DNA from 3 places in the Rhizobium sp. 01N48 genome. Region 3 is predicted to be linked to each of the others. Evidence: predicted binding sites of a transcription regulator. Region 3 holds the regulator's gene; each other region holds the start of a gene.
What was found. The regulator LexA, encoded in region 3, represses DNA repair genes until DNA is damaged. The targets are predictions, from matches to a motif close to TGTTCNNNNTGTGTTCNG.
Positions count from the first base shown of each region.

Region 1: a site for LexA is predicted at 4,884-4,901, ahead of AC1DOG_RS07350 (ATP-dependent helicase). Genes of this name have one in related genera too.
Region 2: a site for LexA is predicted at 2,036-2,053, ahead of recA (recombinase RecA). Genes of this name have one in related genera too.

Region 1 covers NZ_JBFTQT010000003.1:188,516-198,868, forward strand. Annotated here, with positions in the region: gene AC1DOG_RS07330 (DUF4118 domain-containing protein) at 1-1,045, shown strand, start outside; gene AC1DOG_RS07335 (response regulator transcription factor) at 1,042-1,770, shown strand; gene pepT (peptidase T) at 1,815-3,047, shown strand; gene AC1DOG_RS07345 (ABC-F family ATP-binding cassette domain-containing protein) at 3,108-4,730, opposite strand; gene AC1DOG_RS07350 (ATP-dependent helicase) at 4,948-7,017, shown strand; gene AC1DOG_RS07355 (anti-sigma factor family protein) at 7,428-8,216, opposite strand; gene AC1DOG_RS07360 (RNA polymerase sigma factor) at 8,213-8,818, opposite strand; gene AC1DOG_RS07365 (tetratricopeptide repeat protein) at 8,962-9,507, opposite strand; gene AC1DOG_RS07370 (type III polyketide synthase) at 9,708-10,353, shown strand, end outside.
Region 2 covers NZ_JBFTQT010000012.1:128,184-138,536, reverse strand. Annotated here, with positions in the region: gene AC1DOG_RS21020 (pseudouridine-5'-phosphate glycosidase) at 40-966, opposite strand; gene AC1DOG_RS21015 (carbohydrate kinase family protein) at 995-1,939, opposite strand; gene recA (recombinase RecA) at 2,180-3,256, shown strand; gene alaS (alanine--tRNA ligase) at 3,413-6,073, shown strand; gene AC1DOG_RS21000 (AraC family transcriptional regulator) at 6,211-7,062, shown strand; gene AC1DOG_RS20995 (glutathione S-transferase family protein) at 7,068-7,697, opposite strand; gene AC1DOG_RS20990 (N-acetyltransferase family protein) at 7,794-8,240, opposite strand; gene AC1DOG_RS20985 (NADP-dependent isocitrate dehydrogenase) at 8,320-9,531, opposite strand; gene AC1DOG_RS20980 (hypothetical protein) at 9,720-10,250, shown strand.
Region 3 covers NZ_JBFTQT010000007.1:137,989-148,341, reverse strand. Annotated here, with positions in the region: gene eno (phosphopyruvate hydratase) at 1-109, opposite strand, end outside; gene kdsA (3-deoxy-8-phosphooctulonate synthase) at 274-1,116, opposite strand; gene AC1DOG_RS15365 (VOC family protein) at 1,113-1,997, opposite strand; gene lexA (transcriptional repressor LexA) at 2,197-2,922, shown strand; partial or broken gene AC1DOG_RS15355 (ComEC/Rec2 family competence protein) at 2,916-5,330, opposite strand; gene gltA (citrate synthase) at 5,658-6,947, shown strand; gene lpxB (lipid-A-disaccharide synthase) at 6,981-8,162, opposite strand; gene AC1DOG_RS15340 (LpxI family protein) at 8,159-9,040, opposite strand; gene lpxA (acyl-ACP--UDP-N-acetylglucosamine O-acyltransferase) at 9,044-9,862, opposite strand; gene fabZ (3-hydroxyacyl-ACP dehydratase FabZ) at 9,859-10,326, opposite strand; gene lpxD (UDP-3-O-(3-hydroxymyristoyl)glucosamine N-acyltransferase) at 10,319-10,353, opposite strand, start outside.

The sequences.
Region 1 (10,353 bases), on a different contig from region 3:
GGCCGGCTATCCGCCTGATGATACGCTTGACGATGCAGACATCGCGGCCGCGCGCTGGGCCTGGGAGCACAACCACGCCGCCGGGCGCGGCGCAGACACGCTGCCCGGCGCCAAGCGGCTTTATGTGCCGCTGCGCACCGGACGCGCCGCCGTCGGCGTGATCGGGCTCGACAGCGACCGCCGCGACGGGCCGCTTCTGACGCCGGAGCAGCAGAGATTGCTGGACGCGCTGGCGGACCAGGCCGCCCTTGCGATCGAGCGTATCCAGCTGGTGGCCGACGTCGACCAGGCGAAGCTCGCCGCCGAGGCCGACCGGCTGCGCTCGGCGCTGCTGACCTCGATTTCGCACGACCTGAAGACTCCGCTTGCCGCTGTGCTCGGCGCCTCAACCACGCTGCGCGACTATTTCGCCTCGATGAGCGAGGAGGATCGCAAGGATCTGCTTTCTACCGTGGTCGACGAATCCGAGCGGCTGAACCGCTTCATCGCCAATCTGCTCGACATGACCCGGATCGAATCCGGGGCGATGGAGCCGAATTCGGCGCTGCACGATGTCGGCGACATCGTCGGCAGCGCGCTTCGCCGCGCTGCCAAAATCCTGGCGCATCACGGCGTGCACGTGACCATTCCGGCGGACCTGCCGACCGTGCGGGTCGATCCCGTTCTCTTCGAGCAGGTGCTGTTCAATCTCATCGACAACGCCGCGAAATACGCGCCCGAGGGTTCGACCGTTGAGATCAAGGGATGGGCCAACAATGGCATCGTGACCGGCGATGTGATGGTTCAGGTCGCTGACAGCGGCCCGGGCATTCCTGATAATGATCTCGACCGCGTGTTCGACACTTTCTACCGGGTGCGCAAGGGCGACCAGGTGCGGGCCGGCACTGGGCTTGGCCTGTCCATCTGCCGCGGCTTCGTCGAGGCGATGGGCGGCACCATCTCTGCTGCAAACCGGCCCGACCGATCGGGTGCCGTCTTCACCATCAGGCTGCCTCGCCCGCAAGAGATCACGAATGACATCACGAAGCTGGAAGATATGAAATGACCGGTTCGCCCGTGAAGATCCTCGTCGTCGACGACGAGCCCCCTATCCGCAAGCTTTTGCGCGTCGGCCTGACGGCGCAGGGATACGAGGTGCATGAAGCGCCGGATGCGGCGACCGCGCGCGCGCTTGCAAGCGAGGTCGGCCCCGATCTCATCGTGCTCGACCTCGGCCTTCCCGACACGCCGGGCCACGCGCTGCTCGGCGAATGGCGCGAACAGGGGCTGACGACACCGGTCGTGATCCTTTCCAGCCGCACCGATGAAGGCGGGATCGTCAAGGCGCTGGAGACGGGCGCGGACGATTACGTAACCAAGCCCTTCGGCATGAACGAGCTCGGCGCCCGCATCCGCGTGGCGCTGCGCCACCGGTTGCAGCAGCAGGGCGAGAAGGCGGTGTTTCGCACCGGCGGACTATCGATCGACCTCGTCAAGCGGATCGTCAAGGTCGACGAACGCGAGATCAAGCTGTCGCCGAAGGAGTACGATATCCTGCGGGTATTGGCGCAATATTCCGGCAAGGTGCTGACGCATCAATTCATGCTGAAGCAGATCTGGGGACCGGCAGCGGATGTGCAGTATCTGCGCGTCTATGTGCGCCAGCTGAGGCAAAAGATCGAGGCCACGCCCGACCAGCCGCAATACATCACCACCGAAACCGGCGTCGGCTACCGGCTGCGCGAGGCCGACCTGCCTGCAACCGAAAGTGCTTCACCAGACGGCCGATGAGGGATAGAGCAGTGATCGGTTGATACAGAAGAATGGACCGCATCATGACCGATACCGTTACCGACCGCTTCCTGCGCTATGTCGTCATCGACACGCAATCCGACCCGCAATCGCCGAGCCAGCCCTCCACCGAGAAGCAGAAGAACCTCGGGCGTGTGCTGGTCGGGGAACTGTTGGCGATCGGCCTTTCGGACGCGCATCTGGACGAGCACGGCTATATCTACGCGACCATTCCTGGGAATACCGACAAGCAGGTGCCCGTCATCTGCTTCTGCTCGCATATGGACACGGCGCCCGATTTCAGCGGCACCAACGTCAAGCCGCAGATCCTGCGCAACTACGAGGGCGGCGATATCCGTCTGGCTGCTGATACGCAGCAGGTGATCCGGGTGAGCGAGCATCCGGAGCTTAAGAACCAGATCGGCAACGACATCATCACGACGGATGGAACGACGCTGCTCGGCGCCGACGACAAGGCGGGGATCGCCGAAATCATGACGGCAGCTCAGTTCCTCGTTTCCAATCCCGATATCAAGCATGGCACGATCAAGATCCTGTTCACGCCGGACGAGGAGATCGGCCGCGGCGTGGACAAGGTGGACCTGAGGAAGCTCGGTGCCGATTTCGCCTACACGATGGATGGTTCAACGGCCGGGCATATCGAGGACGAGACGTTTTCGGCCGATGGTGTCGAGATCGCCATCCAGGGTGTCGCCATCCATCCCGGTTTCGCCAAGGGGAAGATGGAAAATGCCATCAAGATAGCCGGCGCGATCATCGACCGGTTGCCGAAGGATATCGGCCCCGAGACGACCTCGGGCCGGCAGGGCTTCATTCATCCGACCGGCTTTACCGGCTCGATGGAAAAGGCCGAGATCGGGCTGATCATCCGCGATTTCGACAATGCGGGACTGACGGCCAAGGAAGAGATGCTGGAAGCGATCGTAAAGGACGTGATGTCGGGCTATCCGGGTTCGACCTACACGTTCGAGGTCAAGCAGCAGTATCGCAACATGAAGGAAGTGGTCGATCGCCACCCTGATATCGTCGAAAATGCCGTCGAGGGCATCCGACGCGCCGGGATGGACCCGAAGCGCGGCAGCATTCGCGGCGGCACCGACGGCTCGCGTCTCTCCTTCATGGGCCTGCCCTGCCCCAACATCTTCGCCGGCGGTCACGCGTTTCATTCCCCGCTGGAATGGGTGAGCCGCCAGGATATGGAGCGGGCGGCCAAGACGATCGTCGAGATCGCCAAGGTTTGGGAGGAGCGGGCGTAAGCGCCCGCGCATCAATCTCACCGCAATGAAAAATGCCGGACGTCACCGCCCGGCATTTTATTATCCCCGCAGACCCGGCGCTTCCTGGCCGGTGCGCTCGACGTACTCTGTATAGCCGCCGCCGTACTGGTGGATGCCATCGGGCGTCAGCTCCAGCACGCGGTTGGACAGCGCCGCCAGGAAGTGGCGGTCGTGGCTGACGAAGAGCATGGTGCCTTCGTATTGCGACAGCGCCTTGATCAGCATTTCCTTGGTGTCGAGATCCAAGTGGTTGGTCGGCTCGTCGAGGACGAGCAGGTTGGGCGGGTCGAACAGCATCTTGGCCATGACCAGACGCGCCTTTTCGCCACCGGAGAGAACCCGGCACTTCTTTTCGACATCGTCGCCGGAAAAGCCGAAGCAGCCGGCGAGCGCGCGAAGCGGTGCCTGGCCGGCCAGCGGGAATGAATCTTCCAGCCATTCGAGAACCGTGCGTTCGCCATCGAGCAGGTCCATGGCGTGCTGGGCGAAATAGCCGAGCTTGACGCTGGCGCCGAGAGCAACCGTGCCCTGATCCGGCTCGGTGGAGCCCGTCACCAGCTTCAGCAGCGTCGACTTGCCGGCGCCGTTGATGCCCATGATGCACCAGCGCTCCTTGCGGCGAACCATGAAGTCGAGGCCTTCATAGATCGCGCGGCTGCCGTACTTCTTGTGGACGTTCTTCAGGTTGATCACGTCTTCGCCGGAGCGCGGCGCGGGAAGGAACTCAAAGGCGACCGACTGGCGGCGCTTGGGCGGCTCGACGCGGTCGATCTTTTCCAGCTTCTTGACGCGGCTCTGGACCTGCGAGGCATGTGAGGCGCGTGCCTTGAAGCGTTCGATGAACTTGATTTCCTTGGCAAGCATGGCCTGCTGGCGCTCGAACTGCGCCTGCTGCTGCTTCTCGTTCTGGGCGCGCTGCTGCTCGTAGAAGGCATAGTCGCCGGAATAGGAGGTGAGCTGGCCGCCATCGATCTCGATGATCTTGCCGACGATGCGGTTCATGAACTCGCGGTCGTGCGATGTCATCAAAAGCGCGCCGTCATAGTTCTTCAGGAATTCTTCCAGCCAGATCAGGCTTTCGAGATCCAAGTGGTTGCTCGGCTCGTCGAGCAGCATGACATCAGGGCGCATCAACAGGATGCGGGCGAGCGCGACGCGCATCTTCCAGCCGCCAGAGAGGCCGCCGACATCGCCATCCATCATTTCCTGGGTGAAGCTCAGGCCATCGAGCACTTCGCGAGCGCGGCCCTCGAGCGCGTAGCCGTCCAGCTCCTCGTAGCGCGCCTGCACCTCGCCATAGCGCTCGATGATGCGATCCATCTCGTCGAGCTTGTCGGGATCGACCATCTCGGCTTCGAGTTCGCGCAACTCGGCGGCGACAACGCTGACGGGGCCGGCGCCTTCCATGACCTCGGCCACGGCGCTGCGGCCGGACATTTCGCCGACATCCTGGTTGAAGTAGCCGATCGTGACACCCTTTTCACCGGCGACATTGCCCTCATCGGGCTGCTCCTCGCCTGTGATCATGCGGAAGAGCGTCGTCTTGCCGGCGCCGTTCGGGCCGACGAGGCCGATCTTCTCGCCCTTGTTGAGCGCCGCCGAGGCCTCGATGAAGAGGATGCGGTGGCTGTTCTGCTTGCTGATATTTTCGATGCGGATCATGGGAAGCGTGGTCCAAAACAGGTTTTCGGCGCCCTTATGCCACGCAACACCTGAGATGTCGCCCGTTTTCCGCAGTGCACCAAATGTTCGCTTAGGACCGTTTCCCTGTGGTGACATCGCCGTGGGACTTCCAAACATCAGACGGCACTGATACGTTCCATATTTGTTCCCGAGTCGCGCTTTTGCCGCGACGCGTATGCTAGAGGCTGAAGAATAGATGCAGGCGGCGGCCTATCTCGAGAAACTGAACGAACGGCAGCGTCTTGCCGTGGAGCATGGGGTCGGTCAGGGACCGGATACGACGGGCGGTCCGCTTCTGATCATCGCCGGCGCCGGATCGGGCAAGACCAACACGCTGGCGCACCGGGTGGCGCATCTGATCGTCAATGGCGCCGATCCGCGCCGCATCCTGTTGATGACCTTCTCGCGCAGGGCGGCGTCCGAGATGGCGCGGCGGGTGGAGCGCATCTGCCGGCAGGTGCTCGGCGCCAATTCCGCCGTGATGACCGACGCGCTGACCTGGGCCGGCACCTTCCACGGGATCGGCGCGCGACTGCTCCGCATCTATGCAGAGCAGATCGGCCTCAATGTCGATTTCACCATCCACGACCGGGAAGACAGCGCCGACCTGATGAACCTCATCCGGCACGAGCTCGGCTTCTCCAAGACCGAAAGCCGGTTTCCGACCAAGGGCACGTGCCTCGCGATCTATTCGCGCACGGTCAATTCCGAGACGCCGCTCTCCGAGGTGTTGAAGACCTGGTATCCGTGGGTGGCGACCTGGGAAGAGCAGTTGCGCGAACTGTTTGCCTGCTATGTCGAGGCCAAGCAGGCACAGAACGTGCTCGATTACGACGACCTGCTGCTCTACTGGGCGCAGATGGTGAGCGACCCGGAACTGGCAGCCGATATCGGCGGGCGTTTCGACCATGTGATGGTGGACGAGTACCAGGATACCAACCGGCTGCAATCCTCCGTGCTTATGGCGCTGAAGCCTGGCGGGCGGGGCTTAACCGTCGTCGGCGACGACGCGCAATCCATTTACTCCTTCCGGGCGGCGACGATCCGCAACATTCTCGACTTCCCGAAAACCTTTGAGCCGCCGGCCGACATCATCACGCTCGACCGCAACTATCGTTCGACGACGACGATCCTTGCTGCCGCCAACGGCGTTATCGAGCTGGCGCGCGAGCGCTTCACCAAGAACCTCTGGACCGACCGGCAATCCGAAGAGCGGCCGAAGCTCTTGACCGTCAAGGACGAGAACGAGCAGGCAAACTACATCGTCGAGCAGGTGCTCGCCAACCGCGAAGTGGGTATGACGCTGAAGCAGCAGGCGGTGCTGTTTCGCACCTCCTCGCACAGCGGTCCGCTCGAAGTGGAGCTGACGCGGCGCAACATTCCCTTCGTCAAGTTCGGCGGGCTGAAATTCCTGGATTCGGCGCATGTGAAAGACATGCTGGCGATCCTGCGCTTTGCGCAGAACCCGCGCGACCGGGTCTCCGGCTTCCGCCTGTTGAAGATGCTGCCGGGGATCGGGCCGCAGACGGCGGGCAAGATCCTCGACACGATCGCCGCCGACCCCGAGCCGCTGATGGCGCTCGCCGAAATCCCGCCGCCGGCCAAGACCGGCGAAAGCTGGCCGGCACTGGTGCAACTGCTGGAAGGATTGCGCAAGGCGAACGGGCCGTGGCCCGCCGAGATCGCGCAGGCGCGCGAATGGTACGAGCCGCATCTCGACCGCATCCACGAAGACGCCGACACCCGCAAGGCCGATCTGTTGCAGCTCGAGCAGATCGCATCAGGCTATGCCAACCGCGAACGCTTCCTCACCGAACTGACGCTCGACCCACCCGACGCCACCAGCGACCAGGCCGGCGTGCCGCTGCTCGACGAGGATTATCTGATCCTCTCCACCATCCATTCGGCCAAGGGGCAGGAATGGCGGGCGGTGTTCATGCTGAACGTCGTCGACGGCTGCATCCCCTCCGACCTCGCCGTCGGCACGACGCAGGAGATCGAGGAGGAACGCCGTCTGCTCTATGTCGGCATGACGCGCGCCAAGGACAATCTGACGCTGATCACCCCGCAACGCTTCTTCACCAGCGGCCAGCACGGCCAGGGCGACCGGCACGTCTATGCATCGCGCACGCGGTTCATTCCGGTGACGCTGCTGCAATATTTCGAGACGGCGGCATGGCCTGTCGTGGTCGCGACGCCTTCGGAGCGGAGTACGCAGCAGATAAGGGTGGATGTGGCGGCGCGGATGCGGACGATGTGGCGGTAGGGTAGGTTTGGGGTGGTCAGTCGGCGTTATGCCTGAAGCCCCCTCATCCGCATGCCGGCACCTTCTCCCCGTTGGGGAGAAGAGACTCGGGTTGGGCCGCTTGCGCCGACCTCCCCTTCGCCCCAACGGGGAGAAGGTGGCCCGAAGGGTCGGATGAGGGGGCTCCGGGCACTGAGTCTGCCAGCTAATTATTTGATGTCGCTTAGATTTGGCGTATTGCCGTGGGTTACCCCCCTCTGCCCTGCCGGGCATCTCCCCCACAGGTGGGGAGATTGGCTGGGCTTAACCGCTCGCATCCACCTCAACGTTTGGCGTAAACCTCTCTGCGAGTCGATCTCCCCCCTTGTGGGGGAGATGTCCGGCAGGACAGAGGGGGGTGTCACGCGGCACAACACCCAACACCGTCCCACTCAAGCAGCCAACCGCATCCTTACATCTCCCGCCAACGTCTTCATCCGCTCCAGCGGCGCATGGCCGATCAGCATGAAGGCGTGGGCCTTATCCGACCAGTAGACGACGTTCATGCCCTTGCGGGCTTCGACGTCGGGCGGCTGGACACCGTTGTCGGAGCGGACGATGCAGAGTGCTAGGGGTCCCGTCTCGGGGTCGAGATAGGCGAGCTGGGCGAGTGGCTGGTCGTCATATTGCAGGAGCAGCGCGCGCTTGAAATCGACGCCCTGCAGCGCGATCGCTTCCGGAGAGAGGCGCAGGCCGAGCCTTGCTTCGACGGCCGACAGCTGACCGACCTGCGACGTAAGCGAGGGCACCGGGCCGGCCAGTGTTTCGGGCGTGTAGAGCGCGATGTAGTCGGCGACGGTCGCGCGCCATTCGCTGCTTTCATCGGTGGCGGCAAGCTGCCGGCTGAGCCCGATGAAGGCGCGGTCGGCGATGACGCCGGCCACCAGGCAGGCGGCGAGTGCGCCGAGGAAGCGACGGCGGATGGGGGCCGGCGTTGCCGATGGTGCGGCGGAGAGGCGCGAGAGGATGGCTTCGAGCTCGGCCTTCGGCGCCTGAGCGAGCAGCGGATCGAAGGCCTGCGCGAAGGGCAGGCTGGCGCGGGACAGGAACTCGAGGCGGGCGGCCAGCTCGGCGTCCATTTCCAGGAGTGCTTCGAGACGCGCGGCTTCCGCGGATGGCAGTTCGCCGTCGAGATAGGCGGTCAGCTCCTCATCGGAGGGGATCGTGGTCTTGTCGGTCATCGTCCGCCCTCCTCTTTCAGATTGCCGGCCAGGGTCGCGCGGGCGGCGGCGAGCCGGCTCATGACGGTGCCGATCGGAATATCGAGCACGGCGGCCACCTCCTTGTAGGACAGGCCCTCGACATAGGCCAGGAAGACCGCGGCACGTTGCGCATCGGGCAGCGCGCCAACGAGACGAAGCACCTGAGCGGCCATGACATGCGTCTCCGTTTCGCGCGCACCATCGACGACGAGCACCTGCTCGGCGTCGACGAAGCCCTGCCCTTCGCGGACCCGCCGCGAGCGGATTTCATTGAGCCAGATCGAATGCAGAATGGCAAACAGCCAGCGGTCGAGCCTTGTGCCCACTTGAAACTGCGTGGCCCTCTCCAGAGCGCGCACGCAGGTCTGCTGCACCAGATCGTCGGCCACGTCGCGGCGATGCGAGAGCACGAGACCATAGCGCCAGAGCCGCGACAGGTTTTCCGTCAGACCGCTCCTGATATCGGATTCGCTTGCGATGGCCGCCTCCGCCACGGGGTTTGCCGAAGACCGCACCGGGCGAGCCGGCGCGGTCTTGTTGGCGTGACTATAGGCAGGAAATGTCGTGTAAGCGACGACCATCGGCATGTTCCTCGTCACATTATCGGGTGTTCTCGCGCGTTAAAGCGTGTCGCGATCCTTCGGATTCGCTCGCCACGCTTTAAGTCTTTGTTTTGTCGCATGTCGGTGCCGCAAAACCGCTGCACACTTTTGCGCGACATGCTTTAGATCTTCGACGGATTGGTGATCGCTTCGTTGAGATCGCGATATTCCTCGCAAGACGTGCCGCACAGCGTCTTGATGGTGCCGAGCTGCTCCTTGGCGAGATCGATGCGGCCCTTGATGACATAAGCTTCGCCGAGATATTCGCGGACCTTTGCATATTGCGGATCGAGCTGGACCGACTTCAGATAGTAGCCAATGCCTTCATCCGTGCGTCCGAGCTTACGCGTTGCGTAGCCGCGGTAGTTCAGCGCCTCGGCGGTGTTCTGGTCCTTCAGCGTGTCGAGCATGGCCAGCGCCTCGTCGTAACGGCCTGCCTTGGCGAGCGAATAGGCGTATTCGGTGCGGTTGTCGTCGGTGATGTTGGCGCCCGACTGCTTGACGCATTTCTGCGTCTTCTTGTCATAGACCTCACCCTTCTTGCAGGTCGGCGTGGTGGCGCCGCCGCTATCATCGCCGCCGGCGGCGAAAGCAGGGGCGGTGAACGCGAAGGCGGCGATCGCGCCGCTGATGAGGACGGATGCAATTCGGGAGGTTGCTGAGGTCATGATGTATCTCCTTCGGGACAATGTCTGAGACGCGGTTGGTCTTGAGGACAGGGTTGCGGCGAATGAACACCGCAGCCGGCGGGTTTATTCGGCGCGTGCCGCGATTTTTCCGATCACCGTTTCGTGAGAGCCAGCGGCGAATAAAGCGCGGGCTGGCGTGTTTGCTCCGCGTGCGCCGGGGGACGAACAGGAGCATTTTCGTGAACGAGACCGTCAAACTACTCAGCCTCGCCACCGCGGCGCCACTGCATGTCATCACGCAGGAGGAAGCCGCGGAGACGTCGGCGCGGCTGTTTTCCAGCCGCCTGAAGGACTTCGCGCATCTGGTGCCGGTCTTCATCAATGCCGGCATCCGCACCCGGCATGCCGCGCGGCCACTCTCATGGTTCACCGAGCCGCACGGCTGGGAAGACAGGATGCAGGCCTATCAGGAGGAGGCGCGAAACCTGTTTCGGCGGACCGTCACGGCGGCGCTCGATCAGGCTGGGCTTAGGGGAGCCGATGTCGATTGCATCGTCACGGTCTCCTCGACCGGCATCGCGACGCCGAGCCTCGATGCGCAGCTGGCATCGGAGATCGGGTTTCGGACGGATGTCGAGCGCCTGCCTGTCTTCGGCCTCGGCTGTGCGGCCGGCGTTTCCGGTTTCGCGATCGCAGCGCGGCTCGCCAAGGCGCGGCCCGGCGCGACCGTGCTCTTCGTTTCGATCGAGCTCTGCACGCTCGCGTTCCGGCTCGATGAGCTGACGCGGGCGAATATCATCGCAACCGCGCTGTTCGGCGATGGTGCGGCGGCCTGTATCTTGAGGGCTGGGCCGGAGGGGCTTGCCGCGGTCGAATCCACCGGGG
Region 2 (10,353 bases), on a different contig from region 3:
ACGAGTGGGGCATGCCGTGGCGGCACGCCCCATCAAGTGTCAGGCGTTGAGCGCAACCGCGATTTCGCCGGCGAGCCGGGCGTTGTTTTCCACCAGTGCGATGTTGGTCTTCAGGCTCTGGCCGTCGGTCAGGTCGAAGATGGTGCTCAGCAGGTAAGGCGTGACCGCCTTGCCGGAGATTTCGTCGCGTTCGGCGCTGTCGAGCGCGCGCTGGATGTAGATTTCCATCTCTTCGGCCGGGATCTCGTCGGTCTCAGGCACCGGATTGGCGATCAGCATGCCGCCGTCGATGCCGAGCTGTTCGCGCACCGTCTGGAAATTGGCGATGGCCGCCGGGCTGTTCAGCGTCAGCGGGCTGCGCAGGCCGGATGAGCGCGACCAGAAGGCCGGGAATTCTTCGCTCTCGTAGGTGACTACGGGCACGCCAGCGGTTTCCAGCACTTCCAGCGTCTTCGGCACATCGAGGATCGCCTTGGCGCCGGCGCAGACGACGATGACGCCGGTGCGGGCAAGTTCTTCGAGGTCGGCGGAGATGTCGAAGCTCTCTTCCGCACCGCGATGCACGCCGCCGATGCCGCCGGTCGCGAAGACCTTGATGCCGGCGCGTTCCGCCGCGATCATCGTGGCGGCGACCGTGGTGGCGCCATGGCGGCGCTCGGCGATCGCGAAGGCGAGGTCGGCGCGCGAGACTTTCAGCACATCCTTGGCCTTGGCCAGCTGCTCGAGCTCTTCGGCTTCAAGGCCGATGTGGAGCGTGCCGTGGATGACGGCGATGGTGGCGGGGACCGCACCCTGCTCACGAATGATCGATTCGACGCTGCGGGCCATCTCGATATTGCCGGGGTAGGGCATACCGTGGGTGATGATCGTCGATTCGAGCGCCACGATCGGCGCGCCGCGCTGCTTGGCGCTCGCCACTTCCTTGGAATAGGTGATCGGCAGCTTGGAGGAGAGAGTGTTCGTCATCGGATCTTCCATTTCGTCTGATCGGGTTTCAATGCAGAATTCTCGCCTGTGGGACAAGAGCAAGAGCCTGTTTTAGGAGATCGGCGGATAGATTTTCGTTGACCGCGTTGGGCGACTGGACGGTCAGCGCCGCGGCCGCAGCACCCTCGCGGATGGCCTCGCTCATCGGCAGCCCGCGCAAAAGTGCTGCGATAACGCCCGAGGCGAGGGAATCGCCGGCACCGGTCACGTCGGACACATGCTCGACATTGGCCGGCTGCAGCGCCGCCACGTGGCCGGCGGAAAAGGCGACCAGCTCGCGCTGTCCCCGGGTGACGACACCGCCCCTGAGGCCGATATCACCGAGCAGTGACGGCCAGTGGACGGGGTTCTCCGGCCGCTCGCCGGTCAGCGCGGTGGCCTCGGCCTCGTTGAGGAAGAGATAGTCGATCCCCTGCATGCAGGCCTTCAGCTTCACCGCCTTTGCCGGCGAGATGGCGATCGCCGCGACCGGCTTACCAAGCGCCTTGGCGCGCGCGGTGATCGAGACCAGCGTTTCCTCCGGCAGGTTCGCATCGAAGAGGATCATGTCGGTCGCCGAAAACGCGTCGCGCACCGAGCGGATCGACAGGCGGCGCGGCACGAACATGCGGTAGAGATCCATGTCGGCCAGCGCGATTACCAGATTGCCGTCGCGCTCGATGATCGCGGTATAGCTCGGCGTCTTGCGGTCGAGAAAGATGAAGGGGCGGTCGTTGACGCCGGCGAGATCGGCGGCTTCGCTCACCATCTCACCGGTCGGGTCGCCACCGCGCGGCGAGATCATCGTAACATCGAAGCCGAGGCGGGCGAGGTTGCGGGCCGCGTTGAAGCCGCCGCCGCCAGCCTCCTCGAACCATGAGCCGGGGTTGCTGGCGCCATCTGCCGTCGCGCCCGATATGCGGCCGCGGCGATCGACATGGGCGCCGCCAAGCACGAGAATCTTCTTGCTCATCTCATCGCTCCGAAATGCCGTCCTGGCCGAATCGTGCGGCCTCCGGAAGCGCGGTCAGCCGCCGTCCAGGTGCTGTAAGCTCTTGCTTTGCATGGATAAAACAAATGTAGAACACAGGCCGTTTTACCTCTTTCTTTCAATGCTTTGAACGGCACTTGCGTGATGAGAACAAATGCGGTACAAAATCGACATCGGCGGCGACATTGCTTGAGCGGCTTCAATAACCTAAAGGTGGATCGAATGTCACAGAATACATTGCGGCTTGTAGAGGACAAATCGGTGGACAAAAGCAAGGCACTTGAAGCGGCACTCTCACAGATCGAGCGGTCGTTCGGCAAGGGCTCTATCATGAAGCTCGGCTCGAATGAGAGCGTGGTCGAGATCGAGACCGTTTCGACGGGCTCTCTCGGACTGGATATCGCGCTCGGGATCGGCGGTCTTCCCAAGGGACGTATCATCGAAATTTACGGGCCGGAAAGCTCGGGTAAGACGACGCTGGCGCTGCAGACGATCGCGGAAGCCCAGAAGAAGGGCGGCATCTGCGCCTTCGTCGACGCCGAACACGCGCTTGATCCGGTCTATGCCCGCAAGCTCGGCGTCGATCTGCACAATCTCTTGATCTCGCAGCCGGATACCGGCGAGCAGGCACTCGAAATCACCGACACGCTGGTGCGCTCCGGCGCCGTCGACGTGCTGGTCGTGGACTCTGTCGCCGCACTGACGCCGCGTGCCGAAATCGAAGGCGAGATGGGCGATAGCCTTCCGGGTCTGCAGGCTCGACTGATGAGCCAGGCGCTGCGCAAGCTGACGGCATCGATCTCGAAGTCGAAGACCATGGTCATCTTCATCAACCAGATCCGCATGAAGATCGGCGTCATGTTCGGTTCGCCGGAAACGACGACGGGTGGTAACGCGCTGAAGTTCTACGCCTCGGTTCGCCTCGACATCCGCCGCATCGGCGCCGTCAAGGAGCGCGAAGAGGTGATCGGCAACCAGACGCGCGTCAAGGTCGTCAAGAACAAGATGGCGCCTCCCTTCAAGCAGGTCGAATTCGACATCATGTATGGCGAAGGCGTGTCGAAGACCGGCGAACTGGTCGACCTCGGCGTAAAGGCCGGGATCGTCGAGAAGTCGGGCGCCTGGTTCTCTTACAACAGCCAGCGTCTCGGCCAGGGCCGCGAGAACGCCAAGACGTTCCTGCGCGACAATCCCGAGCTGATGCGCGAGATCGAAACCTCGATCCGCCAGAATGCCGGCCTGATCGCCGATCAGCTGCAGAACGGTGGCCCGGACGCCAACGATTCCGACGGCGAATAAGCCTCGACCCAAGACTGAATAGTTCAAAGCCGGCTGCATTCCTTGATCAGAATGCAGCCGGTTTTGTTTGTCTGCTGGACAGTGGTTAACGTCAGCGATAAAAGCCACTGAATTTTTAAGATTTGACCTGCCTTGGGCAGCACTGAAGGGCATAGCATGAGCGGTGTGAACGAAATCCGGTCGACCTTCCTCGACTACTTCAAGAAGAACGGCCACGAGATCGTTTCATCGAGCCCGCTGGTGCCGCGCAACGACCCGACGCTGATGTTCACGAACGCCGGCATGGTGCAGTTCAAGAACGTTTTCACCGGTCTCGAGCAGCGCCCATACAAGACGGCGTCGACCGCGCAGAAGTGCGTGCGCGCCGGCGGCAAGCATAACGACCTCGACAATGTCGGCTATACCGCGCGCCACCATACCTTCTTCGAAATGCTCGGCAATTTCTCCTTCGGCGACTACTTCAAGGAGCAGGCGATCGAGCATGCCTGGACGCTGATCACCAAGGAATTCGGCATTGACGCCAAGCGTCTGCTGGTCACCGTCTATCACACCGACGACGAGGCCTTTAATCTCTGGAAGAAGATAGCGGGACTGTCCGACGACAAGATCATCCGCATCCCGACCAGCGACAATTTCTGGGCGATGGGTGACACCGGCCCGTGCGGTCCCTGTTCGGAGATCTTCTACGATCACGGCGATCATATCTGGGGCGGCCCTCCCGGCTCGCCGGAAGAAGACGGTGATCGCTTCATCGAGATCTGGAACCTCGTCTTCATGCAGTACGAGCAGATCACCAAGGAAGAGCGCGTCGACCTGCCGCGTCCATCGATCGACACCGGCATGGGTCTCGAGCGTATCGCAGCCCTGTTGCAGGGCAAGCACGACAATTACGACATCGACCTCTTCCGCGCGCTGATCTCGGCGTCCGAGGAAGCAACCGGCGTCAAGGCGGAGGGTGAGCAGCGCGCCAGCCATCGCGTCATCGCCGATCACCTGCGCTCGTCCGCCTTCCTGATCGCCGACGGCGTTCTGCCGTCCGCCGAAGGTCGCGGTTACGTGCTTCGTCGCATCATGCGCCGCGCCATGCGCCATGCCGAACTGCTCGGCGCGCGCGAGCCGCTGATGTGGAAGCTTTTGCCTGCGCTGATCCAGCAGATGGGCCGCGCCTATCCGGAGCTGGTGCGTGCCGAGGCTTTGATCACCGAGACGCTGAAGCTCGAAGAGACCAAGTTCCGCACGACGCTGAAGCGCGGTCTGTCGCTTCTGTCGGATGCGACGACCACGCTCGGCAAGGGCGACATGCTCGACGGCGAGACCGCCTTCAAGCTTTACGACACCTACGGCTTCCCGCTCGACCTGACGCAGGACGCGCTGCGCGCCCGCGAAATCAACGTCGATCTCGCCGGCTTCACCGACGCCATGGAGCGCCAGAAGGCCGAAGCCCGCTCGCATTGGGCAGGTTCCGGCGACAAGGCGACCGAGACGATCTGGTTCGAGCTGCGCGACAAGCACGGCGCCACCGAATTCCTCGGCTATGACACCGAGACGGCCGAAGGCGTTGTCCAGGCGATCGTCAAGGACGGTGCCGCCGTCGGCGAAGCGGCCAAGGGCGACAAGGTGCAAATCGTCGTCAACCAGACGCCGTTCTACGGTGAATCCGGTGGCCAGATGGGCGATACGGGCGTGATTTCGTCCGATAATGCCAAGATCGAGATCACCGATACGCAAAAGCGCGGCGAGGGCCTGTTCGTTCACACGGGCACCGTCGTCGAAGGCACGGTCAAGGCCGGCGATGCCGTGGCATTGACCGTCGATCACGCCCGCCGCTCGCATATCCGCGCCAACCACTCGGCGACCCACCTGCTGCATGAGGCACTGCGCGAAGTGCTCGGCACCCATGTTGCCCAGAAGGGCTCGCTGGTCACGCCGGATCGTCTGCGCTTCGACGTCTCGCATCCGAAGCCGATGACGGCGGAAGAGCTCAAGGTCGTCGAGGACATGGCCAATGAGATCATTCTGCAGAATTCGCAGGTCACGACCCGTCTGATGAGCGTCGACGACGCCCGCGCCGAGGGCGCCATGGCGTTGTTCGGCGAGAAATACGGCGATGAGGTCCGCGTCGTCTCCATGGGCCAGGGGCTGCATGGTGCGAAGACAGGCAAGCCTTACTCGATCGAACTTTGCGGCGGCACGCATGTGTCTGCGACTGGTGACATCGGTCTCGTGCGCATTCTCGGCGACAGCGCCGTCAGCTCCGGCGTTCGCCGTCTGGAAGCCGTCACCGGCGAGGCGGCGCGCACCTATCTCGCCGAGCAGGACGAGCGCGTGAAGGCGCTGGCGACCTCGCTCAAGGTCCAACCGGCCGACGTGCTGACGCGCGTCGAAGCGCTGATGGACGAGCGCCGCAAGCTTGAGAAGGAACTGGCGGACGCCAAGCGCAAGCTCGCCATGGGCGGCGGGCAGGGCGCATCGGAAGAGGCCGTGCGCGACATCGGCGGCGTCAAGTTCCTCGGCAAGGCCATCTCCGGCGTCGATCCGAAGGATCTGAAAGGTCTCGCTGATGACGGCAAGGCCAGCCTCGGCTCCGGCGTCGTGACGCTGATCGGCGTCTCCGACGACGGCAAGGCCAGCGCCGTGGTCGCTGTCACCGCTGATCTCGTCGGCCGTTTCAGCGCCGTCGATCTGGTGCGCATCGCCTCTGCCGCTCTCGGCGGCAAGGGCGGCGGCGGCCGTCCCGACATGGCGCAGGCCGGCGGTCCGGATGGATCGAAGGCCGACGAGGCGCTCGAGGCCGTGGCGGCTGCGCTGGCTGGCTGATCGGCCTGTTCCTGATTGAATTGCGAAAGGCGGGTGCTTCGAGTGCCCGCCTTTTTCTTTTGCGCCGGCAATTCAGCAGGATTTGTCAAATCGCGTTATGTTTGTCTGCAGCCGGTCAACTGGCATGAGGTTTCGACATGAACGGCACCACGGCATGGGCACTCTACGAAAGCCGCCTGAGGCGGGTTTCTGCTTATATCCATGATCATCTCGATGGAGAGCTGGATATGGATACGCTCGCCGAGATCGCCTGCATGTCGAGCTATCACTGGCACCGGATCTATCGCGCGGTTCATGGAGAGACGCTGGCGGCGACCGTCAAGCGGCTGCGATTGCATCGCGCGGCGGGCGATATCGTCCGTTCGGATCTCGGTATCGGGGAAATTGCCAGGCGATCCGGCTATCCCAACCTCCAGTCTTTCAATCGCATTTTCAAATCGGTCTACGGCATGCCGCCGGCCCGTTATCGGAAAGAGGGAAGCCACACGGAGTTCCAACCCTCACCTAACGGAAGGACCAAAGCCATGTTCAACGTTACCTTACGGAAGATCGACCCGATCGCACTCATCGGCGTGCGCCACACAGGCTCCTATATGCAGATCAGCAAGGCGTTCGAGGTTCTCTTCGGCACGCTCCACGCGCGCGGGCTGGCGAGGCCCGATATGCGGATGATCGGCGTCTATTTCGACGATCCCGATCTCGTGCCGGCAGACGAGCTTCGCTCCATCGCCTGTGTCTCGGTCGAAGGCGAGATTGAGGTCGAGGCACCGCTCGAACCCTTCACCCTCGACGGCGGGGAATATGCGGTGCTCAGCCACAAGGGACCCTATGCTGATATGCACAAGGCCTATCAGTGGCTGTTTTCGGAGTGGCTACCGACCTCGGGCCGGCAGCTGCGCGACGGGCTGATGTTCGAGGACTACCTCAACAATCCGCGCGACGTGCCGCCGACCGAGTTGGTCACCGAGATCTACATGCCGCTCGCATGAGGCCGTCAGGCGCTCTTCTGCAGCGCCTTGGTGGCTTCGTCATCGATCGTGTTCGCCCTCTTATAGGCGGCGCGGTCGGTGACGCGGGCGACGTAATCGGCAAAGGCCTGGCGCTTCTCGAAGGTGCCGAAGCCCAGGCCCCAACCGACATGCGAACCGACATAGACGTCGGCCGCCGTAAAGCGGTTGCCGGCGATATAGGGCGAGGCGCTGACGGCCTTTTCGAGCGTGTCCATCACGTCGGCATAGCTGCCATAGCCCGCCATCCGGCTCTTATCGGCCGGCGTGTGAAAGCCGAGGGCGCGGTTGGTGGTGGCTGCTTCCAGCGGGCCGGCGCCGAAGAACATCCAGCGATAATAGCTGCCGCGCTCTTCGGCCGTCGGCGCAAGGCCTGCTTCCGGAAAGGCCTCCGCCAGATAGGCGCAGATGGCGGCGCATTCGGTGACCACAGTCTTGCCGTGACGGATCGCCGGCACCTTGCCCATCGGGTTGACGGCAAGATAATCCGGCGCCTTCATGCTGCTTTCGAAGCCAAGGATTTGCGTCGTGTAGGGGGCGCCGGTTTCCTCTAGCATCCAGCGGGCGATCCGTCCGCGCGACATCGGATTGGTGTAGAAAATCAGTTCGTCGGCCATGGTGTTCTCCTCGTTTCGCTTGATAACTGGCGCGAGTTGGCGGCGAGGCAACGTCTATGGCATGGCGATGTCAGATTTTGGCAGTAGCGGCGCCGGTCAGAGCGCCTTGCGATACTGGATGAAGCCGGAGCTCTCAGCGATACGGTCGTAAAGCTTGCGGGCCGTGGCATTGGTCTCGTGGGTCATCCAGTAGAGCCGTCCGGCGCCATGCGCGCGCGCAAGATCGGCGACGGCCTCGATCAATGCAGCGCCGGTTCCAAGCCCGCGTTGGCTGTCGTCGACATAGAGATCCTGCAGGTAGCAGGTCCATTTCGGCAACCAGGTGGAGCGGTGAAAGATCGCGTGCACGATACCGACCAGCTTGTCGTCACCATCGAACGCGCCGAGTGCGTGCATCGGTTCTGCCGGATCATGGAAGCGGCCCCAGGTCAGGTCCGTCGTCTCCTCGGGGATCGTGACTTCGTAGAAACGCTGATAGCCGGCCCATAGCGGCTCCCAGGCGCTGCGGTCCGATGGTTTTAGCGGGCGGATGGTCGTGGTCATCTTGTTGTTCCCTCTTGATATCCCTGAAACGAAAACGGCGGGGAAAACCCCGCCGCATCGTTCGCATATTCCAGATGGCTTATGCCATGGCCTTCTGCAGGTTTTCGTCGATCTTGTCGAGGAAAGCCGTGGTCGACAGCCAAGGCTGATCGGGGCCGATCAGCAGCGCCAGGTCCTTGGTCATGAAGCCAGCTTCGACGGTGTCGACGCAGACCTTTTCGAGCGTGGCTGCGAACTTCGCCAGTTCGGCGTTGTCGTCGAGCTTGGCGCGGTGCGCGAGGCCACGGGTCCAGGCGAAGATCGAGGCGATCGAGTTGGTCGAGGTTTCCTGGCCCTTCTGGTGCTGGCGGTAGTGACGCGTCACCGTGCCGTGCGCGGCTTCGGCTTCGACGGTCTTGCCATCGGGGGTCAGAAGAACGGAGGTCATCAGGCCGAGCGAACCGAAGCCCTGCGCAACCGTGTCGGACTGGACGTCGCCGTCGTAGTTCTTGCAGGCCCAGACGTAACCGCCGGACCACTTCAGAGCGGATGCGACCATGTCGTCGATCAGGCGGTGCTCGTAGGTGATGCCGATTTCCTTGAACTGATCCTGGAATTCAGCTTCATAGACTTCCTGGAAGATGTCCTTGAAGCGGCCGTCATAGGCCTTGAGGATGGTGTTCTTGGTCGACAGGTAGACCGGCCACTTGCGCATCAGGCCGTACATCATCGAGGCGCGGGCGAATTCGCGGATCGACTCGTCGAGGTTGTACATGGCCATGGCAACGCCGGCGCCGGGAGCGTCGAACACTTCCTTCTCGATGACTTGGCCGTCTTCGCCGACGAACTTGATGGTCAGCTTGCCCTTGCCCGGGAATTTGAAGTCGGTGGCGCGGTACTGGTCGCCGAAGGCATGACGGCCGACGACGATCGGCTTGGTCCAGCCGGGAACGAGGCGAGGAACGTTCTGGCAGATGATCGGCTCGCGGAAGATGACGCCGCCGAGGATGTTGCGGATCGTGCCGTTCGGGCTCTTCCACATCTGCTTGAGGTTGAATTCCTTGACGCGGTCTTCATCCGGCGTGATCGTCGCGCACTTGATGCCGACGCCATGCTTCTTGATCGCGTTGGCGGCATCAACAGTCACCTGGTCGTTGGTGGCGTCGCGGTTTTCGACGGAGAGGTCGTAATAGTCGATTTCGAGGTCCAGATACGGGTGGATCAGCTTATCCTTGATAAACTGCCAGATGATGCGCGTCATTTCATCGCCGTCGAGATCGGCGACGGGGTTGGCGACCTTGATCTTCTTCATGTATCTGCCTCGTTAAGCTTTTGAGGGACATGCGTCCCTGGTGGGTGATATAAAATCACGTGGGCTATAGCATTGTGCGCCCGGAGTGCAAAGCCGCAAGCAGGGCCGATTTGTGTGTTTTTGCGCCATTGCCAAGACACGGAAAATGGCTAGTCTCCGCGCAAAACCATTGCCTCGGACATTTGATCATGAAGACGATTTCGCTTGCCTTTGCCGCTCTGCTCGGCCTCACCGCCACGGTATTCGCCGCTGACGCGACGGCGCCGGTCAAGGAGATCATGGAGGCCACGACCAAGAACTGGTCGGGCGCCGACGAGGACTGGCAGGATATCTTCGACGAGAGCCGGCTGACGCGGATTTACAGCAAGGATTTCGTCGCCAAGTACCGCGCGGCGATGCAGAACCCTGCTGCCGACGAGGATGGCGTGTCGCCGTTCGATTACGATGTCATCGTCAACGGCGAGGATGCGTGCCCGCTGCAGGACATGACCTATACGCCGAAGCCCGGCGAGAACGGCGCGACGGAAGTGGTGGTGACGTTCAAGAAGCAGACCTGCATGGATGGCATCGACGACAAGCAGGCGCTGACCACGGTGCGCTTCGAGGTGCTGGAAGAGGGCGGCAAGGCCGTCGTTGACGACGTGTTCACCGAAGGTGATCCCGGCCAGCCGGCGAACTCGCTGAAGAACACCATGGTGCAGATCGCCAAGGGGCAATGATCGCGTGCGATTGGGACGCTGTCGCCCGGCAAGATTGATTTGCTTTTGATGCCTGTGGCGATATGTGAGCGGTGAAATACCATTCCTCCGCTCCGGGGCCTGA
Region 3 (10,353 bases):
CGGCGGCGCGGCCCATGCTGCCATCTTCGAGATAGACATCGACTTCGACGGTGGGATTACCACGGCTGTCGAGAATCTCGCGGGCGATAATGTCGGTAATAGCGGTCATCGGCTCTTCTCTGCTTGAGGGTGGATAAATCGTTTGAAATTCGTCTTTAATCGAAGATGCGCAAATTACAATGCCGGTTTGGGGCAGTTTGGGACCCTTTTGCGCATGCTCCTCCACATTGTTCTTCGGTGGCCTAATACACGAACGTGTCAGTCGTTTGAACGTCAGCCCTTGGCGATGGCGTCAAAGGCCAGCAGCTTCTCAAGCAAGCGCGGCATGTCCTTGAGATAGACCATGTTCGGGCCATCCGACGGCGCATTGTCGGGATCTTCGTGCGTCTCGACGAACACACCGGCGACACCGACGGCGACAGCCGCACGCGCCAGCGTTTCCACGAATTCGCGCTGGCCGCCACTCGACCCACCCTGCCCGCCCGGCTGCTGCACCGAATGGGTCGCGTCGAAGACAACAGGCGCACCCATGGCTTCCATGATCGGCAGCGAGCGCATGTCGGAGACCAGCGTGTTGTAGCCGAAGGAAGCGCCGCGTTCGCACAGCATGATGTTCGGGTTGCCGCTGGCATTCAGCTTGGCAAGCACGTTCTTCATGTCCCAGGGCGCCAGGAACTGGCCCTTCTTGACGTTGATGGCGCGGCCGGTCTTTGCGGCGGCGACCAGCAGGTCCGTCTGCCGGCTAAGGAAGGCCGGGATCTGCAGCACATCGACGACAGTGGCGACTTCAGCGCACTGCTCTTCGGTGTGGATGTCGGTGAGAACGGGGAAGCCGTATTCCTTCTTCAGATCGGCGAACACTTCGAGCGCCGTTTCAAGCCCGATGCCGCGCTGGGCAGACAGCGACGTGCGGTTGGCCTTGTCGAAGGAGGACTTGTAGACAAGGCCGATGCCGAGCTTGTCGCAAAGCTCCTTCAGCGTGCCGGCGATCATGAAGGCATGGTCGCGGCTTTCCATCTGGCACGGGCCGGCGATCAGCGACAGCTTGCCGGTGTTGGAAAACACCACACGGCCGGTGCCTTCGCCGARGGCCACTTCGGAATTGGTTTCAGTCATCGTTTCTCCTCGAAGGCGAAGAGCGCGCCCTGGCCGGGCGCTGCCTTCACCAGAATTCGATTGTTCTTGCGTGTATAGGTGATCCCGTTAGCAGCCAAATGCGCCTCTGTCACGGCGAGATCGGCAACGGAAAAGACAATCGCCGCGCCGCGCAGACCGCGATCGGCCTTGGGCTCGGAGGGATCGTAGTAAGCGTTCAAGCCATCCGGCGACAGGATATTGATACGGGCGTTGCCGGCATCGAGGCTGACACCGAAGGCCTCCTCGCGGGTCGCCTGCGCATCCGAGGCCAGCTGCAACAGCGGTGCGAACGCTTTGGGATCGGAGGAAGAGAGCACGATCGACAGGATGCCCAAGACGCCATTCTTATGCGTTTCCAACGCCTTGCGGTCGCTGGGCAGTGGGTTGACGCGCTGGCAGGCGAAGAGGAAGAAATCGGGCGCTCGCAGATCTGCCGCGAAAGCCAGGCGGAACGCCGCGGTCGCCTCGGAACCGTCCGGCATCTTCATCTGCCGGGCGAACTCCAGCATCTCGCCGCCACTCATGCCATCGGCGAGGTAGCGGGCGTGATCGCCGTCGGCATCCGGCGTGCCGAAGACGATCGCCGACAGGCCGTCGTCGCCGCAGCGGAAGCGAAAGGCGCGGTCGCGGGCGGTGAAGACGTTGCCGTCGCCGATGGCCTCCTCGTAGGTCTCCAGACTGGCGATGCCGAGCGGTTCGAGATAGGTTTTGTCGGCGAAGAAGACGCAGGCGTTTTCGGTGCCAAACGGGTGCCGCGCATCGGCGGCGAAGGTGAAGCCGAGTTTGCCCAGGCGGTCGCGCGCCATCTCGATATTGACGACCGGCAGCACCACGTGGTCCAGGGGATGGGGGTCACTCATCGGCAAATCCTCCCGAAATCGGCAGAGATGTGCGCTGGCTTTCGCCACAATGCAAGAGGCGAGCGCGGTTAAATCGAATGAAGTGTAAAATCGCGACGATTCCGAGCCAAGTTTTACGAAAATTTAGGCACTTGCGGAACACATATGGAACATATAGTGTCCGTTCTGGCTTTGTTTCACGACTCTGGGGTTCATTTCGATGCTGACACGCAAGCAACAAGAACTGCTTCTGTTCATTCATGAGCGGATGAAAGAGTCGGGCGTTCCGCCTTCCTTCGACGAAATGAAGGATGCACTCGATCTCGCATCAAAATCCGGCATTCACCGCCTGATCACCGCTCTGGAAGAGCGCGGCTTCATTCGCCGGCTGCCGAACCGGGCGCGCGCGCTCGAGGTCATCAAGCTGCCGGAAGCCTATAATCCGAGCCTGCAGCCACGACGTGGCTTCTCGCCGAGCGTCATCGAAGGCAGCCTCGGAAAGCCGCAGCCGGTGGCCGCAGCCCCTGCCCCGAAGGCCGCGCCGAGCGCCGACAACGGCAACTCGGCTTCCGTTCCCGTCATGGGCCGCATCGCCGCCGGTGTGCCGATCTCGGCGATCCAGAACAACACCCACGACATCACCGTCCCCGCCGACATGCTCGGCTCCGGCGAGCATTACGCGCTCGAGGTCAAGGGCGACTCGATGATCGAAGCCGGCATTTTCGACGGCGACACCGTCATCATCCGCAACGGCAACACGGCCAACCCCGGCGATATCGTCGTGGCGCTTGTCGATGACGAAGAGGCAACGCTGAAGCGCTTCCGCCGCAAGGGCGCGTCGATCGCGCTTGAGGCCGCCAACCCGGCTTACGAAACGCGCATTTTCGGGCCTGACCGCGTCAAGGTTCAGGGCAAGCTCGTCGGGCTCATTCGCCGATATCACTGAGTGGTGACGTCACCAGTTGGTGACAGGTCGTCGCTGAAGTTGTCGTTGCGCCAGTCATAGGCGCGATGGCGCATCCAGGGGCGAGCGAGGCGTGCATAAGCGGTCTTGACGACGGGAGTGCCCTGATCGTCGATACGGATTTCGACGGCGCCCGATCGCCTGAGAGTTTCGCCGGTCAATAACATGGCGCCGGAGCGGCACGTCGCCTGGCGGAGGCGCACCGGCGTGATGACGATATCGGCCACGTCGCAGGCGGGACCGAGATAGGCGGCGTTTTCGAGCGTCGCGATGATGTAGCCGCTGTCGAGCGCTGTTATGCACCACGCGGTCTTCAGGCACCGGAAGGCACTGTCGTTCGTCGAAGCCGCTGCAGCGCGCATCATAGCGCGGGCTTCGCGTTGTTGTTTCAATGTCAGTCTTGGCCTTGGCTCGCCCCTTCTCGGAATGGGCAAGGCCTCGCCGTCGAGGATGTCGGGCGGCTTGTGGTCTTCGATGGCGAGCGCGCGTTGCCATTGGCCGAAGATGAAGTCGGGCGGCCGTTCGCGGTTGCTGGCGAGGCTGTCGCCTGTGACTGCTGCCACGAGGCTTCCGTCCTCGGAGACGACGAGTTCGGGCGCAGGTGCTGCCGGGAGCAGGATGACGACGAGGGTTGCGATCGTGGCAACCGCAGCGCCGATCCATCGCAGGCGTGTGCGCATCAGCCCCCATATGAGAAAGCCGAGCACGGCGATCGCGAAATACCATTCGGGTATCCGCCCGATGTCGACACTGCCGCCCCAACCGGACACCATCTTGGCGATGTCGATCACCAGATCCAGCCCGAAGCCGGCGACCTTCCACAGCGGCGCATCCAGGCCAAAGGGCGTCGCCAACATCGCAAGCATTCCGAAGGGCATGACGATGAAGGAGATGACCGGCATGGCGAGCAGGTTGGCCGGTAGTCCGTAGCCGCTCAGCCGGTGAAAATGTTCGATCGAGAACAGCGCTGTCGAGAAGCCGCCGATCATCGAGGTCAGCGCGATGCCGCCGAAGAAGCGGAACGTGGCCATGACCGGCTTTATGGTGGGATGCGTAAGAAAAACGCTCTCGCGGTGGCGCCTCCTGGTCCAAACGGCAAAGCCCGCGACCAGCGCGAGCGTCGCCGCGTAGGACATCTGGAAGCTGGGGCCCAGCACCTCCGAAGGGGACATCAGGATGATCAGCAGCGCCGAGAGCGCGATGTTGCGCAGGCTAATCGAGGGGCGATCGAACAGCACCGCGACCAGCATGATCGCCATCATGATGAAGGCGCGCTCGGCGGAGACGGCAAAGCCCGAGATCATGTAATAGGCCGTCAGCGCCAGAAGCGCGCTGCCGGCGGCGAGCTTCTTGGTCGGATAGGCCTGCGCAAACCCGGGGAAGAGGCCGAAGAACAGGCGCAGCCCGACAAAACAGATGCCGGCCGACAGAGCCATGTTGAGGCCCGAGATCGCCACGATATGCGCGAGGCCGGATTGGCGCAGCGCCTCCGTCGTCTCGTTGGAGATGGCACGTCTCTCGTCGGTGACCAGCGAAGCTGCGAAGGCGCCGGTATCGCCAGGCAGGATGCTGCGGATGCGGTCGCCAATGCTGCTGCGCAGGCCTTAGAGCCATTCCATGGCGCGATCGACGGCAGAGAGATCGGCGATATCCGTCCGCGATGGGACGGGCTGCGGGATGCCGTAGAAGAAGCCGTTGGCGCCGATGCCGTCGAAATAGGCAGAGAAGGCGAAATCGTTGAGTTCGGGCAGTGCCGGTCCTGCCGGCGGCGTCAGGCGCACACGGCCGGTCAACCATCCGCCGACCGCGACGGGCTCTCCTGCACGCGCGACGAGCGAGACCTGCTGCGGCGGACGCTTGAGCGTGGGCTCGTCTGTGCGCGTTACCCTGACGATATAGCGCCAGCGCCCATTATCATCGCCCTCGCGCCGTTCCACGCGGCCGGTCACTGTCGTCGTCACCGCTGTATCGAGAACGACGGTATCAGCCCGCCAGGTCTCGAGCTGCGCCGCGAACATGCCGAGGACGACAAGCAGGCCTGAGATCGCCACACGGCGTGTCGCGACGCGCGCGGAGCCCGCCAAGACGAAGACGAAACCGAAGAGGATAGCCCAGGCAAGGAGCCGCAAGGGCGGGATATCCACGGCGAGCCGGAACCAGGCGATGGCGCCCGCCCCGAGGAAGACGGGCGACGCCAGGAAAAGGCGGCCGTGGTCGAATTCGGTGCTGAACGCTTGTGCTGCGACGGCTGCCTGACGGTGGATTTGGCGACTTGTGCGACTCAGAAAACCCGAGGTCGACTGCGTCAATGGCGCGCGCGTCATTATGGCACGGGCATTTTGCCCTGTTACGGCCGGCAAATTGGCAATTTGCGCCGCTTCGGGTGGCATCAAAACGACGTGACTGGCATTCAACTCCGGCATGCAACGACACCCGAAAGCCACCCTGAACTGCAATCAGAATGAGGCCAGCGGAGCCTAAACGCAACTATAATCGTTTGAATTCAAACGGGAAATAAAACCATCAAAAATGTCAGGTTTATCATTGACTTCCGCTATGCGGAGACGACATCGCTGGAGTGCTTAAAAGTTGATACTGCGATGCACAAAATGGCATCACGGTAACTTGGCATTAGGCGCGCGATCATATAGCTATCGCAGACGACGCTTAACCCTATGGCGCTTTTAAGGCGCCAACCGCCAGTTTGGAGGATCAGAATGACGGATCAAAGCGCAACACTGAAACTCGGTGAGAAAACAGTCGACCTGCCGGTCAAGAGCGGCACGATCGGCCCTGATGTCATCGATATCGGCGCCCTCTACAAGAACACGGCTTCCTTCACGTACGATCCTGGTTTCACCTCGACCGCATCCTGTGAATCGAAAATCACTTACATCGATGGCGACGAGGGCGTTCTGCTCCATCGCGGTTACCCGATCGAGCAGCTGGCCGAACAGGGCGACTTCCTCGAAGTCTGCTACCTGCTTCTCTACGGCGAACTGCCGACGTCCGCGCAGAAGAAGGACTTCGACCATCGCGTGACGCATCACACCATGGTGCACGAGCAGATGAGCCGCTTCTTCACCGGCTTCCGTCGCGACGCGCACCCGATGGCCGTCATGTGCGGCTGCGTCGGCGCCCTGTCGGCTTTCTACCACGACAGCACCGACATCACCGATCCGCACCAGCGCATGGTCGCTTCGCTGCGCATGATCGCCAAGATGCCGACGATCGCCGCGATGGCCTACAAGTACCATATCGGCCAGCCTTTCGTTTACCCGAAGAACGACCTCGACTACGCGTCGAACTTCCTGCGCATGTGCTTTGCCGTTCCTTGCGAGGAATATGTGGTCAATCCGGTGCTTGCCCGCGCCATGGACCGCATCTTCATCCTGCACGCCGATCACGAGCAGAACGCTTCGACCTCGACCGTTCGTCTCGCCGGCTCCTCGGGCGCAAACCCGTTCGCCTGCATTGCAGCCGGCATTGCCTGCCTCTGGGGCCCGGCTCACGGCGGCGCCAACGAAGCGGCTCTCAACATGCTGCAGGAAATCGGCACGGTTGACCGTATCCCTGAATACATCGCCCGCGCCAAGGACAAGAACGATCCGTTCCGCCTGATGGGCTTTGGCCACCGCGTCTACAAGAACTACGACCCGCGCGCCAAGATCATGCAGAAGACGACGCATGAAGTGCTCGGCGAGCTCGGCATCAAGGACGATCCGCTGCTCGACGTCGCCATGGAACTCGAGCGCATCGCGCTGACCGATCCATACTTCATCGAGAAGAAGCTCTATCCGAACATCGACTTCTACTCGGGTATCACGCTCAAGGCGCTCGGCTTCCCCACGACCATGTTCACCGTTCTGTTCGCTCTCGCCCGCACCGTCGGCTGGATCGCACAGTGGAACGAAATGATCGAAGATCCGCAGCAGCGTATCGGCCGCCCGCGCCAGCTCTACATCGGCGAAGCGCAGCGCGACTACGTTCCGGTTTCCAAGCGTTAATCTCGACACATCGAAGCTTAAAAAGAAACCCGGTCAGTTTTGACCGGGTTTTTTGTTTTTCAGGACATCAAGCACGATTTCCGCGGCATGGACGCCGGGCGGCTTTTCGGTCTGCATCCGCTCCCAGACGAGATCGTAACCTTCCATCATCGAGCGTCGCGGCAAGGTGTCGGATGAGAGCTTCTCGACCCAGCGCGTGAAACTCGCGCCGCGCACGACCTCGTTGATATATTCGGGCACCACTGCGTAGTCCGCGACGAGGTTCGGGATCGCCGCCGTCCAGATCTTGATCTTGCCGGTCATCAGCTTGATGATCCAATCGACCTTGTAGGCCGAGACCGTGGGCACGCCTGCAAGCCCCAGCTCCAGGATGACAGTGCCGGATGCGGCCATAGCGGCGTCGGCCTCGGCGAAGGCCTTCCACTTGTCGTCCTTGCCCGTCACCACCTCGGGCTTAACCGGCCAATCCTTGATGATCTCGCGCACCATGGCCTCGCGGCGCGGCGCCGTCGGCAGCACAAAGCGCATGCCCTCGTTGCGGGCGGAGAGCTCGGCCACCGCGTCGCCGAAATAGGGCAAGAGCCTCGTGATCTCGGATCCGCGCGAGCCCGGCAGGAGCATGATCGTCTTCGGCTCATTTGCCGGGCGCGGCTTGCTTGCCGCCCTCGCCTTGCGGGTCGCGAGAACATCGACATCAGCGGTCAGGCGATGGCCGACATAGCTTGTCGGCGGACCGCCGAGCTTGCGCATCACCTCGGGCTCGAAGGGCAGCACGGCGAGCACATGGTCGATATAGGGCAGCATGCGCTGTGCGCGGTATTCCTTCCACGCCCAGACGCTCGGACAGACGTAGTTCACGACAGGCAGATCAGGCAGCGCCGTGCGCACGCGCTTGGCGACGCGGTGGGTGAAATCGGGGCTGTCGACAATGACGAGCACGTCGGGCTTGGCGGCGATGACGGCGGCCGCAGTCTGGCGGATGCGTTTGATCAGCGTCGGCAGCTTGGCGAGAACCTGGGTGATGCCCATGATCGACAGCTCGGAGAAATCGAACAGCGATGTCAGGCCTTGGGCCTGCAGCCCCTCGCCACCGACACCGATGAGCTCGACTGGCCCCGCATATTGCTGCTTCAGCGCGGCGATCAGATCGGCCGCCAGAAGATCACCGGAGACTTCGCCCGCGATGATCGCGACCTTCAATGCACGCACGCTCATTCAAGCCCCCAGGATGGCAGTCCACGATCCAGACCGCAGACGAAGATACCGGCTTCCTTTGCCGCCGATATGACTGCCGGGCGATCCAGGATCAGCGCGCGCCCGGCCTCGATCGCAACACCCGCCAGGCCGGCCTTGCTGGCATTCTCGATGGTCGAGATGCCGATCGATGGCAGATCGGCGCGCAGGTCCTGCTGCGGCTTGCAAAGCTTGACCAGGACGCCGCGGCGGCGCGCGGAAATGCGGCCGGCGGCGCGCAGATCAGCCACGCGCTGCAACATGCTGTCCGTGCCCTCGACACCCTCAAGCGCCACGATGCGACCGCCAACCGAGACGGCGCCCTGCCCCACATCCAGCCGGCCGAGCGCGTCGGCTGCCGACCCCGCCTTGGCGATGTCCTTGACGTCCTCGGCCGATGGCGCGATCGCGCCGAGCGGACCGACCGCGGCCAGAAGATCCGGTGCGATCTCCTGCACGCCGATAACGCGGCGGCCGTTCTTCTCGATCAGCCCGATCACCATGCGTAGCACGGTATCATCGCCGCCTGAGAGCAGTGTGCGAATGGTCGAGGGGATGCTTGCGAGCGTCTTCAGCGTCGGGCGAACCTCGCGCCATTCCGGCCGCCGGCGCACGGCGCCGGACATGACGACGCGCTCGATGCGATGGCTATCCAGCATGCCGTCGATGGCGGCGAAATCGCCGACGCCGACAATAGCGTGCTCGAAACCTTCCCATGAGCGGTCGGTCTCGTTTTTAAGCGCGATGATCAGTGGGTTTTCGCCGGCGCTCTTGGCGGCCTCGGCGACGTAGGACGGCAGAAAGCCGCTGCCGGCGATGATCGCCAAGCGGCCTTTTGCCGTGTCACTTGCTGGAGACAAGGTTTATCCCTTCTGTCCCCGCGTCGGAGAAGAGAGCGCGCGGTCGCTTTCGGCGGCAATGAAGTCGAGGATCTGGACGACCTGCTCGCAATCGGCGAATTCCTCGCGGATGGCGGCGGCGTTGTCGCGCAGATTGCCTTCGGTCTCGAAGATCGCCTTGTAGGCACGGCGCACGATATGGATCGTCGCGCGGTCGACGCCTGCACGCGTCATGCCGACGACATTGAGGCCGCCGAGAAGACCGGGATTGCCGTTCAGCATGCCATACGGAATGACGTCGTAGCTTACGGCCGAGAGGCCGCCGACGAAGGCGTGGCGGCCGACGCGGGTGAACTGGTGCACGGCGCAACCGCCGCCCAAGATCACGCGATCCTCGATGACGACATGGCCGGCGAGCATCACGTTGTTCGACATGATGACGTGGTTGCCGACGCGGCAGTCATGGGCGATGTGCGAGTTGGCGAGAAACAGATTGTTGTTGCCGACGATGGTCTTGCCGCCGAAATCGGCGGTGCCGGTGTTGATCGTCACACCTTCGCGCATCGTGCAATTGTCGCCGACCGTCAAGGTCGTCTCTTCGCCACCGTGATGAACGCTCTGCGGGTCGCCGCCGATAACGGCCATCGGGAAAATACGGCATCCCTTGCCGAGCGTGGTGATGCCGCTGACGATCGAATGCGCGAGCATTTCCGTGTTGTCGCCGAGCACGACCCGCGGGCCGACGTGGCAGAACGGACCGATCTTGACGTTCTCGCCGATCACGGCGCCGTCTTCGACGACTGCCATCGGGTGAATGCTGGCACTGGCTGCGATCGTGCTCATGCCTGATCCTTGCGCACGATCATCGCGCCGATATCGGCTTCTGCGACCAGCGCTCCATCGACCTTCGCATCACAGTGGAACTTCCAGATGTTGCCGCGCTGCTTCTGCTTGACGACGTGGTACTCCACCCGGTCGCCGGGAACCACAGGCTTGCGGAAACGGGCATTGTCGATGGTCATGAAGTAGACCAGATTGCCGCTTTCGCCTTCCTTCTTCGCACAGATCGCGCCAGCCGTCTGGGCCATGCCTTCGACCAGCAGGACGCCAGGCATGATCGGCTGCTCCGGAAAGTGTCCGGTGAAATGCGGTTCGTTGGCCGTCACGTTCTTGATGCCGATTGCCGAATCGTCGCCGTCGATCTCGATGATCTTGTCGACCAACAGGAACGGATAGCGATGCGGCAGCAACTTCATGATTTCAATGATGTCAGCCGAGGAAAGCGACTTCTTGACTTCTTCAGCCATTCTTTTCTCCCGTTTTCTTGGGGCCCG